2 regions of the Nonomuraea sp. NPDC004186 genome follow, and region 2 is predicted to be linked to the other one. Evidence: riboswitches for the same ligand, from Rfam matches in the RefSeq annotation. Region 2 holds a riboswitch; the other holds the start of a gene.

Region 1 (5,783 bases), on a different contig from region 2:
CCAGCACGTTCGGCAGCCCGTCCTGGATGGCCACCTCGACCCGGTGCTTGTCCGACAGCGCGGGCAGCCCGAGCGTGGCCGCGTCGATCCGCTCGGCCAGGTCGAACTCCTCGATCCGCACCTTGAGCTCGTCGGCCCCCGCCCTGGCCCCGAGCAGCAGGTGGTCCATGAGCTCGCCCAGTGACCTGGCCCGCTCGGAGATCGTGTGCACGGCCGAGCGGCGTTCGGGGTCGCTCATCTTGTCCCAGCGCCGGTCGAGCGTGCTGGCGAACCCCCGCACGATCGTGATCGGCGTACGCAGCTCGTGGCTGGTCGTGGCCAGGAACAGGTCCTTGGCCTCCTCGAGCTCCTTGGCCGTGGTCACGTCGCGGAAGTCGATGACCACCTCGCCGGTCTCCTCGATCTGCGCGCTCACCACGTCCAGCCACCGCCCGGTCTCCATCTGGAACGTGACCTTCTCGCCCGGCTTGGGCAGCGGGAACGGCGGCGGCCCGCCGATGACGGCGTCGGCCGGGAACGCGGTGAGCTCGGCGGCGGCCGGGTTCCACCGGACGACCCGCCCCGATCCGTCGAGCACGGCGATGCCGTCGGCGCTGGCGTCGAAGACGGCCTGCTCGTGCGCCCGCTGCCGCACCGCCTCCTGGTAGGCCACCGCGTTGCCGACGGCGATGCCCGCGTGGCCGGCCAGGAGCTCCAGCAGCTCCAGTTCGAGGTGTCCGGGTGTGCTCTGGGCGAACAGCGCGTACAGGGCCCCGTACGGGCGCCCTCCGACCGCGGCAAGGCCCAGTGCGATCGTGTGCAGCCCCTTCAGCCGGGCCCAGACCAGGTCCTCGAGCCCGTTCGACTCCAGCATGACGGTCTTGCCGGTGCGTAAGAGCTTGTCGACGAGGCTCGTGCGCAGGTCCGTGGTGGTGCCCCTGATGGCCTCCGGGAGCTGGTACGTGCTGACCAGCCGCAACCGTTCATCCTCGATCAGCACGAACCCGCCCGCGTCCGCCCCGGTGAGCTCCGTGAGGCTGGCCGAGATCCGGTCGAGCACGGCCGACAGCTCCAGCTCGGAGTTGATGTCGCCGACCACGTCGGTGAGCCGGCGCACCAGCCTGGCCCGGCGCGCCATGCGGTCCTTGGCCACCTGGTCGGCCCGCGCGAGGTGGTGCACGCAGACGTACCCGGCCACGGAGCTGCCCAGGCGCAGCGCGCTGATGTCGACGCGCACGTCGAGCACGGTCCCGTCGTCGCGTAGGCGCTTGGTGCGGACCGAGACCTGGCCGCCGGTGCGCACGCGTTCGAGCACGGCGTTGTGCTCGGCGGTCAGCTCGCCCGGCACGATCGGCGCCCGGCGCCCGAGCATCTCCTCCGCCGTCCACCCGAACAGCCGTTCGGCCGCCTCGTTCCAGACCAGTACGCTCTGATCACGGTCGACGACCACGACGGCGTTGGGCGAACCGGCGAGGGCAGCGCGAGCTATTTCGTCGTCCCTACCGGCCCATTCGTCCCCCACTCCTCCATAGTGCACGTGGCGTGGTGAGTGCGTCGGGCGATCCGTCCGATACGCTGCGGTCACGGTGATTCTCGGCGGCGGGGAGGCTGGCGGCATGTCGAGCAACGATCTCGATGCCCTGTTGCGCGTGACCTCCAGCACCTATCGAGGTGAGGCGCCTCCTGACATCGCGTTCGGCCCCTATGACGGGGCCGTCGGCAGGCTGATGCTCGCGGTCACCGGCAAGGGCATCGCGGCGTGCAGCTTCGAGCCGGAAAACGCCGTGTACGAGCTGCTCACGAGGCACGTGGGCAGGTTCATCGGACCGGATCCGCGCCGGCTCGACCCGGTGCGCAGGGAGCTGGACGCCTACTTCTCCGGCCGTCTGCGCGCGTTCACCACGCCCGTCGACCTGGCGCTGGCGACGTCCTTCGCCCGCACGGTGCTGCAGAAGACGATGGCGGTCCGGTACGGCACCACCACGACGCTGGAGGAGATCGGCGCGAGCATCGGCAGGCCGCGCGCGCTGCGGGCGATCGGCAACGCGCTGGCCTCCAACCCCGTGTGCGTGATCGTGCCGTGCCACCGGGTGGTGCGTGAGGACGGCGCGCTCGGCGACTACGCGGGCGGCGCGGCCGCCAAGCAGCACCTGCTCAACGTCGAAAGGCGCGCATCGACCAGCTGATCAGCAGGGTGACCAGCACGGCGACGACGGCCGCGCCGAGCGCCCCGTTCATCCACGGCTGCCGGGTGAAGCCGATGGCGTCGCGGGCCCCCTGCCAGAAGCGGTCCCATGGCTTGAGCGTGGGCGCGGAGGTCGTCAGCCAGTACGCCACGAAGCCGAGGGCCCACGGCACCAGCCTCGACCAGCGCGAGGGCGCGTTCTCAGCGGTGTTCCAGCTCCGCGAGCCGCCGAGCACGAAGTAGTCCACGGCCAGCACCGCGAACATCGGCACGAACACCGCCCCGATCACCCCGAGGAACGCCCCGTACGAGTTGACGTCCACGACCAGGGCGATCGCCACGCTCAGCACGCCGATGGCGACGGAGAAGACGCGCCGGTCCACCCGCGGCATCAGGTTCTGCAGCGAGACCGTGGTGGAGTAGACGTTGGCGAACGACTGGTCGGTCTCGCGCAGCACCAGGATCGCGAAGAACAGCGCGCCCAGCGGCACCGCCACGAACGCGCCGAACACCGACGTCCCGTCGGCCGCCACCTTGTCGGCCCCCGCCATGGCCACCGCGAACACGCCCAGGCCCAGGCAGGCGACCTGTGCCAGCGTGTAGCCGCCGACCACGCCGGTGAACGCGGCCCTGCTCGACCTGGAGTGCCGGGCGAAGTCGGCCGCCATCGGCACCCACGACACCGACAGCGCGATCACGTAGTCCACGGCGGGCGCGAAGGCCGTCCAGGACCCGCCGGTGTGCGCGGGCGCCCTGGTGAGGAAGAACCAGGCGAACCACACCATCGACACGATCACGCCGATGGTGACGTACCGCCGCAGCAGCCTGACGGACCCGAGCGGCCAGATCGTGAGCGCGGTGGTCAGCACCCCCGCCGCGATCACCCACACCTGGTACGGCACGGCGCCGAAGATCGCGCTGGCCGCCTTGGCGATCACCCACAGCTCGAACGCGGCCCAGCCGAGCATCTGGACGATGTTCAGCACCGTGGGGACGTACGAGATCCGCGCCCCGAACAGGCCCCGCAGCAGCACCATCGCGGGCTGCCCCGTCTGGGTGCCGGGGACGGCGGACAGGCCCACCATGGCGGTGCCGATCAGGCTGCCGACCACGGTCGCCAGGAGCGCGGCGGTCAGGCTGAGGGGAGCGTTGGACAGGGGGTTGAGCAGGAGCAACGCGCCGGAGAAGCCCAGGAGGCTGACTCCGAGATTCGCCCAGAGCGCGCCCTGATCGAGCACGCCCAGGGTCTTCGGCGGCCTGCCTTCAAGAGTCAGCGGAACTTCGTCGACGACATGCGTCATCGCACACTCCCTACGCCGGCATTACCCGGACAGGTTCAGGCGGTCGGCAGCGGATCTATGGCTGCCCTCTCAGCCCGGCGCACCCCGAGCTCCCGCGACAATCTGCAGTTGGCGCCCTCATCATGCCTCAGCGACGGCGAAACCGCCACAGTGGGGCCTTTTTACGCCACGAACGGCTGCTGCCCGGTCTCGCTGACCATCGGGCGGCTCGCGAACTCCCACGACTGCATGCCGCCGCCGACGTTGACGGCGTCGCGCCCGAGCTGGTTGAGCCAGGCCGCGACCTGCAGGGACCGGCCGCCCACCCGGCAGACGACGTAGACCGTGCGGTCGCCGGGCACCTCGTCGACCCGCCCCTGTATCTGGGTCATGGGGATGTGCACGGCCTCCGGGGCGTGCCCCGCGACCCATTCGTCCTGCTCACGGACGTCGAGCAGGTAAGCGTCTGCCGGAACGGCACTGGCCTCGATCTCAGGAACGGTCATGACTCCATCATCTCGCGCCTGGCGTCGTAGGCCGCACGCGCCGCGGCGATCTCCTCCTGGTGCGTCTCCGTCCAGGTGACCAGCGACTTGATGGTCTCGTGCAGCGTACGGCCGAGCGGCGTGAGCGCGTAGTCCACCCTGGGCGGCACGACGGGATGGACCGTGCGGCTGACCAGGCCGTCGCGCTCCAGCTGGCGCAGGGTCACGCTGAGCATGCGCTGGCTGACGCCGTCGATCTCGCGGCGGAGCTGGGTGAAGCGCAGGCTCTGGCAGTCGAGCAGGGCGATCACGAGCAGCGACCACTTGTCGGCGATGCGGTCGAGGATCTGGCGGACCTCGCAGTCCTCGCGCGTGTCCCACTGGCGCACGTCGTAGTCGTCGAGCGGTTCCACAGTGCCTTCTTCCGTCGAGCTCACTTGAGAAGGCGGGACAGCCGGCGGTCGGCGAGGGGCTTGCCGCCGGTCTGGCAGGTGGGGCAGTACTGCAGCGAGGAGTCCGCGAAGGACACCTCGCGGATCGTGTCGCCGCAGACGTCGCACGGCTGCCCGGCCCGGTTGTGGACCCGCAGTCCCGACTTCTTCTCCGCCTTGAGGTCCTTGGCCGCCAGCCCGTGCGCCCGCTCCACCGCCTCCCCCAGGGTGGCGATGATGGCCTCGTGCAGGTCGGCGATCTGCGCGTCCGTCAGCGTGGCCGCGATCTTGAACGGGGACATCCTGGCGGCGTGCAGCACCTCGTCCGAGTACGCGTTCCCGATGCCGGCGATGATCTTCTGGTCGCGCAGCAGCCCCTTGATCTGGGTGCGGTTGCCGCCCACGATGCGCTTGAGCGCGTCGACGGTGAAGGACTCGTCGAGGGGGTCGGGGCCGAGTGCGGCGATGCCGGGGACGTCGTCCGGGTTCTTGGTGACGTAGACGGCCAGGCGCTTCTGCGTCCCGGCCTCCGTCAGCTCGAACCCGGGCGCCAGGCCCTCCTCGTCGGGCGCCAGCCGGACCCGTACCGCGAGCGGGCCCTTGCCGGGACGTACGGGCTTCGCGCCCGACAGGTCGTCGCGCCAGCGCAGCCACCCCGCCCGGGCCAGGTGGATGACCAGGTGGAGGCCGTCGCAGTCGAGGTCGAGGAACTTGCCGTGCCTCGACACCCCGGTGATGGTCAGCCCGCCGAGCGCGGTCACCGGCGGGTCGAACGTCTTGAGCGCCTGGATGGCCACCACGTCGATCCCCAGGACCGTGCGGCCCACGGCCCGTTCGCGCAGGAAATGGGTGAGCGACTCCACTTCGGGAAGTTCCGGCATGTCCCCAGGGTACGTGCGCGTCCGGCCGTCCACAGCCTGTGGACGGCTACGGCACGCTCCAGAAGGCCAGCTCGTGCGCCATCCCCTCGGCGAACAGCTCCTCGGCCCGCGCCGGGTCCGGCGCGGCCTGGTCGATCATCTGCGCGATCCGCGCGGTGAGCGCCGCGAAGGCCGGATCCGCGTACGTGTCCACCCAAGCCCGATATCTCGACTCAACAGGGGAAATTTCCGCCAATATCTGTCCGAGACTCGAATATCCCCACATACACGGATAAAGCGCCGCCAGCCCCTCCCCGTACGACGCCGCCGACTCCAGCAGGAACGCCGTGTACGCCGCGCACGCCGGCCCCTTCACCGCCCTCTCCAGATCGGCGCCGAACTCCGCCGACAACGACCGGTGCAGGCTCAACTCGTCGTGGTACGTGGTGTGCGCCAGGTCCACCAGATCACCCAGATGCCCGTCGGGCGCCTGCCAGGCCAGCCGCGCGAACACCCGTACGTAGTCGAGCAGGAACAGGTAGTCCTGCTCCAGCCACGACCTG
Region 2 (5,783 bases):
ATCCCGGCCTGGTGGGCCGCGCCGAGGGCGGCGAGCACCGGGATCATGATCTCGAGCGCCTCGCGGGCGGGCAGCCTGCCGCGCTCGCGCAGGATGTCGCGCAGCGTCTTGCCGGGCACGTACTCCATCGACAGGTAGACGACGTCGTTGTCCGTGCCCTGGTCGAAGACGTGCACCACGTTGGGGTGTGAGAGGCGGGCAACCGACTTGGCCTCGCCGATGAACCTCCGCACGAACGCGGGGTCCTCGGCCAGTGAGCCGTGCATGACCTTCAGCGCCACCGTCCGGTCCAGGCGGACGTCCAGCGCGAGGTAGACGGTCGCCATACCGCCCCGGGCGATCCGGCTCTCGATGCGGTAGCGCCCATCGAGGAGCCGCCCGACCAGGGGGTCCGCAGTCGTCGTATCCACCCCGCTGAGTTTACGGGCGTTTTGCCACTGGGAGGGCCTCGCCGCCCGAAACCGATGCTGAGACGTTCCCGTTGGAACGTCCCAGCTCCCCACGCGTCCCTCGGGTCAGCGAGCCCCCGTCACTCCGGCCGGGGGCCACCGGCACTCGGGCCGGGGAGTCGTCGGCACTCGGGGGAGGGGGCATCGGCACTCCGGTCAGGGAGCCATCGGTGAGGAGGCCTCGGCGTAGCGCCTGCGCGGGATGCGGCCCGCCAGCCGCGCCAGCCGTCCGGCCTCCACGGCCTGCTTCATGGCGACCGCCATGAGATCGGGCCGCTGGGCCCTGGTGACCGCCGTGGCCAGCATCACGGCGGCGCAGCCCAGCTCCATCGCCAGCGCGGCGTCGCTGGCCGTGCCGATGCCCGCGTCGAGCACCACCGGCACGGAAACGGCCTCCACGATCAGCTCGATGCTGTGCGGGTTGCGGATGCCGAGACCCGAGCCGATCGGCCCGCCCAGCGGCATGACGGCCGAGCAGCCCGCCTGCTCCAGCCGCCGGGCCAGCGCCGGGTCGTCCCCGATGTACGGCAGCACCACGAACCCGTCGGCCACCAGCCGCTCGGCCGCGTCGAACGTCTCGATCGGGTCGGGCAGCAGGGTCCGCTCGTCGGAGATGACCTCGACCTTGATCCAGTTCGTGCCGAGGGCCTCCCTGGCCAGCCGTGCCGTCAGCACGGCCTCGCCCGCCGTGAAGCAGCCCGCGGTGTTGGGGAGCACCTTGATGTCCCGCTTGCGCAGCACGTCCAGGACCGAGCCGCGGGCGTTCGGGTCGAGCCGCCGGATCGCCACCGTGGTCAGCTCGGTGCCGGACGCGGCCAGCGCCTGGTCGAGCACGTCCAGCGAGGGCGCGCCGCCGGTGCCCATGATGAGCCGGGAGGAGAAGCTCTCCCCGGCGATGATCAGATCATCCACCTTGCACCGCCGTCAGAACCTCCACCCGGTCACGGTCGCTGAGCGCCGTCGTCTCCCACGAGCTCCGCGTGACCACCTCGTCGTTGACGGCCACGGCCACTCCGGTGGTGGCCGTGGTCAATGTGCGTACGGCCTGCGCCACGGTCGTGCCGTCGGCCACCTCGTGGGAGGCCCCGTTGATCATCACAATCATGAAATATCCCGAAATCTCCCAGGCGAGCACATTGCGGCGAGCTCGCCCTCCTCGCCCAGCAGGATGTCCGCCGTGAGCGGCGCCAGGAGCACGCCGCCCCGGTGATGGCCGGTGGCCAGCGCCAGCCCCGGGGTGCCGCTCGGGCCGATGAGCGGCAGGTTGTCCGGCGTGCCCGGCCGCAGCCCGGCCACCACGTCGGAGACCTCCAGCTCGGTGATGCCCGGCACCAGCTCCCTGGCGTCGCGCAGCAGCTCGTAGAGCCCGCCCGCGGTCACCCTGGTGTCGAAGCCCATCTCCTCCTGCGTGGCCCCGACCACCAGCTCGCCGTCGCCCCGGGGGACGAGGTAGACCGGCGTGCCGTGCACGGTGCCGCGGACGCACCGGGTGAGCAGCGGCTGCGGCGAACGCAACCGCATGATCTGCCCCTTGACCGGCCGGACCGGCACCTCGGCCAGCCCGGCGCTCCACGCCCCGGCCGCCAGGATCACCCGCTCCGCCCGCAGCTCGGCTCGCCGGTCGTCGCCGCCGGGCGGCTCCAGGCGTACCCCTGTGACCCGGCCGCCGTCGCGCAGCAGCTCGCCGACGCGCGCCCGTACGAGCTGGACTCCCCGCCGGTCGAGCGCGGCGAGCAGCGCCGCCGTCACGCGGCGCGGGTCCACCCAGGAATCGCCGACGGCCAGCAGCCCGCCCCGCACCGAGGGAGCCAACATGGGCTCCAGGCGGCGGCACTCGCGGCCGGTCAGTCGCCGGACGGGGAGCTCCAGCTTCTCCAGGTACGCGGCCAGCTCGTCCAGCGCGGCCAGGTCGTCCGCCCCGAACGCCACGTCGAGCGTCCCCTCGGAGCGCAGGTCCAGGGCCTCGGGGCCGGCCAGCCCCGCGTCGGCGGCCAGCTCGGCGGCGAAGGCGGGCCAGCGGCGCAGCGACGCCACGCCGAGCCGCAGCAGCGGCACCTCCGTGTAGGTGACCTCGCTGACCGGCGCCAGCATCCCCGCGGCCGCGTGTGAGGCCCCCGAGGCGGGGGCCGGGTCCACCAGGGTGACGGGCCGCCCTTCGCGGGCAAGCCGCCAGGCCAGCGAGAGGCCGACGACCCCGCCGCCCACGATCACATCCATCCGCGCTCCCTTCGCCGGCATGATCCGGATCAGGTGTCTTGCGGTCGAAGGCCCGATGGCAGCCTTCCTCTCAGCCCGGTCACGGCCGGACTCCCGCGCGTCTTACGCCCCCAGCCTACGGCCTCGCTGCGACGCCCGGACACCGGCCCACGTTAGGGTCATGAACGTGAACGAAGTCGTGGTGGTGGGAGCGGGCCTGGCCGGAGTGCGCACCGTGGAGGCGCTGCGCGCACAGGGGTTCGGCGGGCGGATCACGCTGGTGGGCGAGGAGCGGCATCGCCCCTACGACCGTCCACCCCTGTCCAAGGCCGTGCTGTTCGGCGACGCCGACACCAGCTACGTCGACACCGACCTGGCCTCGCTCGACGTGGTGTTCCAGCCGGGGGTCAGCGCCAAGGCGCTGCGCGAGGGGGTCGTGGAGACCACCGAGGGCGAGCTCGGCTACGACGGGCTGGTCATCGCCACCGGCGCCGAGCCGATCAGGCTGCCCGGCGACGGCCCGCAACACGTGCTGCGCACGCTCGACGACGCCCACGAGCTCAGGGCCATGCTCGTCCCCGGCGCCCGCGTCTCGATCATCGGCGCCGGCTGGATCGGCGCGGAGGTGGCCACCGCCGCCCGCCGCGCCGGGTGCGCGGTGACCGTGATCGAGGCCGGCCCGGCGCCGCTCGCGACGGCCGTCGGCGCCGAGATCGGGGCCCGCACCGAGCGCTGGTACGACGGCATCGACCTGCGGCTCGACACCATGGTCGACTCCGTGGACGAGGGCGGCGTGCGGCTGGTGGGCGGCGAGTTCGTGGACGCCCACGTGGTGGTCACGGGCATCGGCGTGCGCCCGGCCGTCGAATGGCTCACCGGCGCCGACATCGACCTCCACAACGGCGTCGTCGTGGACGAGCACCTGCGCGCCTCCCTCCCGAACACGGTCGCCGTCGGCGACTGCGCCGCCTGGTGGTCGCGCCGCTGGCAGACCAGGCTCAGGGTCGAGCACTGGGACACCGCGCTCAACGCCCCCGAGGTGGCCGCCGCGAGCTTGCTGGGCGAGGACGTCGCGTACGATCCCGTTCCGTACTTCTGGTCGGAACAGTTCGGGCACATGGTGCAATACGCCGGTCATCATTTGGCAGGCGAGCGCCTGATCTACCGGGGCGAGCCGGAGGGCAAGTGGTCGGCCCTCTGGCTCACGGCCGACGACGCCCTCGCCGCGGTGCTCGCCGTGGATCGGCCGCGAGACCTCGTTCAGGGGCGCAGAATCATCGACGCGGGACACCGTCTCGACGCGGAACGCCTGGTAGATCCAGAAGTCCCTCTACGGGATTGTGTTGTTTGAGCAAGCGCGGCATGTGGTAGTTGTGGTTTCGTGACGCTTTCTGTTGCACAGATCGACCGGGAGACCGACCAACTCGTCGACGAGTGGCTCACGCTCCCCGAAGTGGCCTCGCGCCTAGACCTTCCGATCGGGCGGGCCAAGCAACTCCTCAAGGACCACAAGCTGCTCGGCGTACGCCGGGGGGGCGGCGGGCCACAGGTGCCCGCTGTGTTCCTCGATGGAAAGGATGTGATGAAGGGCCTGCCCGGCACGCTGACCGTGTTGCTGGACGCCGGCTACGACGATGTCGAGTCGCTGCGCTGGCTCTTCACCCCTGACGAGTCCCTGCCCGGATCGCCCATCGAGGCGATCAAGGCCGGCCGTCATACTGAGGTCAAGCGGCGTGCCCAAGCCCTCGGTTTCTGAAGCCCGCCTCTATCTCTGCACCGACGGCCGCCGCGACCGCGGCGACCTGGCGGAGTTCCTCGACTCGGTGCTGGCCGGCGGCGTGGACATCATCCAGCTGCGGGAGAAGGGTCTGGAGGCCCGCGAAGAACTCGCGCTCCTCGAGGTCTTCCGCGACGCCTGCGACCGGCACGGCAAACTGCTGGCCGTCAACGACCGGGCGGACGTCGCCTACGCCGCCCGGTCCGACGTGCTCCACCTGGGGCAGGACGACCTTCCTGTGACGGTCGCGCGAGAGATACTCGGCGACGACATCGTCATCGGACGGTCCACCCACTCCGTGGCCGAGGCTTCCGCCGCGGCAGCGGAGCCGGGCGTCGACTACTTCTGCTGCGGCCCCATCTGGCCCACGCCCACCAAGCCCGGCCGCCCGGCCCCCGGCCCGCCGCTGCTCCGGCACGCGGCGGCGCTGGAGACCTCGCGGCCGTGGTTCGGGATCGGCGGCATCGACCTCGCGAACCTGGACGAGGTGATGTCGTACGGCGTGCGCCGCGTGGTGGTCGTACGCGCGATCACGGACGCGGAGGACCCGGGCGCGGCGGCGGCGGAGTTCGCCAAGCGCCTGTCCTCCGCCTGACCGACAAGCCCGTGACCGACAAGCCCCTGACCGACATGAGCCCCTGACCGCGGCGGCCACCTGACCACAGGAGGCCGCCCGGCCGTACGGGGCCCTGCGACCCACGAGGCGCCCGCCACCACACGGGCGCCTCCGAGTCGGAGGCCCGGGCCCAAGGCGGCGATCCCCGGGCAGGTCAGGTCAGGTCTTGCGGGAGGTGGCGGCGATGGCCAGCTCCGTCAGAGCCGCGCGCGCCTCCGCCGTGATCGGCGCCTCGTCCAGCGCGGACAGCGCGTCCCCCAGATAGTCGCCGATCAGGTCCTCGCACTCCTGCAGCGCGCCCGTCTCGTCGATGATCTGCCGCAGCGTCTCCACCCCGTGCTCGTCCAGCCCGGGATCCCCCAGCAGCCGCCGGACGGTCTGCGCCGCACCCGGGGACGCGGCAGCCAGCGTGCGGGCCACGAGCATCGTCCGCTTGCCCTCCCGCAGGTCGTCTCCGGCGGGCTTGCCCGTCTGCGCCGGGTCGCCGAACACCCCCAGGATGTCGTCACGCAGCTGGAACGCGATCCCGACCCGCGTGCCGTAGCCCGTGCACAGCTCGTCCATCCAGGGCGCGAGCTGGCCGCCGGCGAGCACCAGCCCGAGCCTGAGCGGCTGCTCCACCGAGTATTTGCCGCTCTTGAACAGCGCCACCCGCAGCGCCGACTCGAACGTGTTCTCGCCGTGCGCCTGCTCCAGCAGGTCGAGGTACTGGCCGCACATCAGCTCCGTACGCATGTGGTCGTGC

The links. A riboswitch is a leader RNA that binds a small molecule or an ion and turns the genes downstream of it on or off. The one in region 2 is predicted to bind thiamine pyrophosphate.
Region 1: linked by a shared signal. The riboswitch ahead of ACWEPL_RS36095 (purine-cytosine permease family protein) and the one ahead of thiO (glycine oxidase ThiO) in region 2 are both predicted to bind thiamine pyrophosphate.

The regions. Positions count from the first base shown of each region.
Region 1 is NZ_JBSGFQ010000054.1:67,844-73,626, forward strand. It holds gene ACWEPL_RS36085 (ATP-binding protein) at 1-1,501, opposite strand, end outside; gene ACWEPL_RS36090 (methylated-DNA--[protein]-cysteine S-methyltransferase) at 1,596-2,165, shown strand; gene ACWEPL_RS36095 (purine-cytosine permease family protein) at 2,134-3,465, opposite strand; TPP riboswitch at 3,456-3,571, opposite strand; gene ACWEPL_RS36100 (rhodanese-like domain-containing protein) at 3,627-3,950, opposite strand; gene ACWEPL_RS36105 (winged helix-turn-helix transcriptional regulator) at 3,947-4,342, opposite strand; gene ACWEPL_RS36110 (Fpg/Nei family DNA glycosylase) at 4,363-5,241, opposite strand; gene ACWEPL_RS36115 (TenA family protein) at 5,288-5,783, opposite strand, start outside.
Region 2 is NZ_JBSGFQ010000045.1:41,005-46,787, forward strand. It holds gene pknB (Stk1 family PASTA domain-containing Ser/Thr kinase) at 1-410, opposite strand, end outside; gene ACWEPL_RS32280 (thiazole synthase) at 606-1,361, opposite strand; gene thiS (sulfur carrier protein ThiS) at 1,354-1,554, opposite strand; gene thiO (glycine oxidase ThiO) at 1,551-2,666, opposite strand; TPP riboswitch at 2,656-2,773, opposite strand; gene ACWEPL_RS32295 (NAD(P)/FAD-dependent oxidoreductase) at 2,827-3,996, shown strand; gene ACWEPL_RS32300 (Rv2175c family DNA-binding protein) at 4,027-4,401, shown strand; gene thiE (thiamine phosphate synthase) at 4,379-5,017, shown strand; gene ACWEPL_RS32310 (polyprenyl synthetase family protein) at 5,198-5,783, opposite strand, start outside.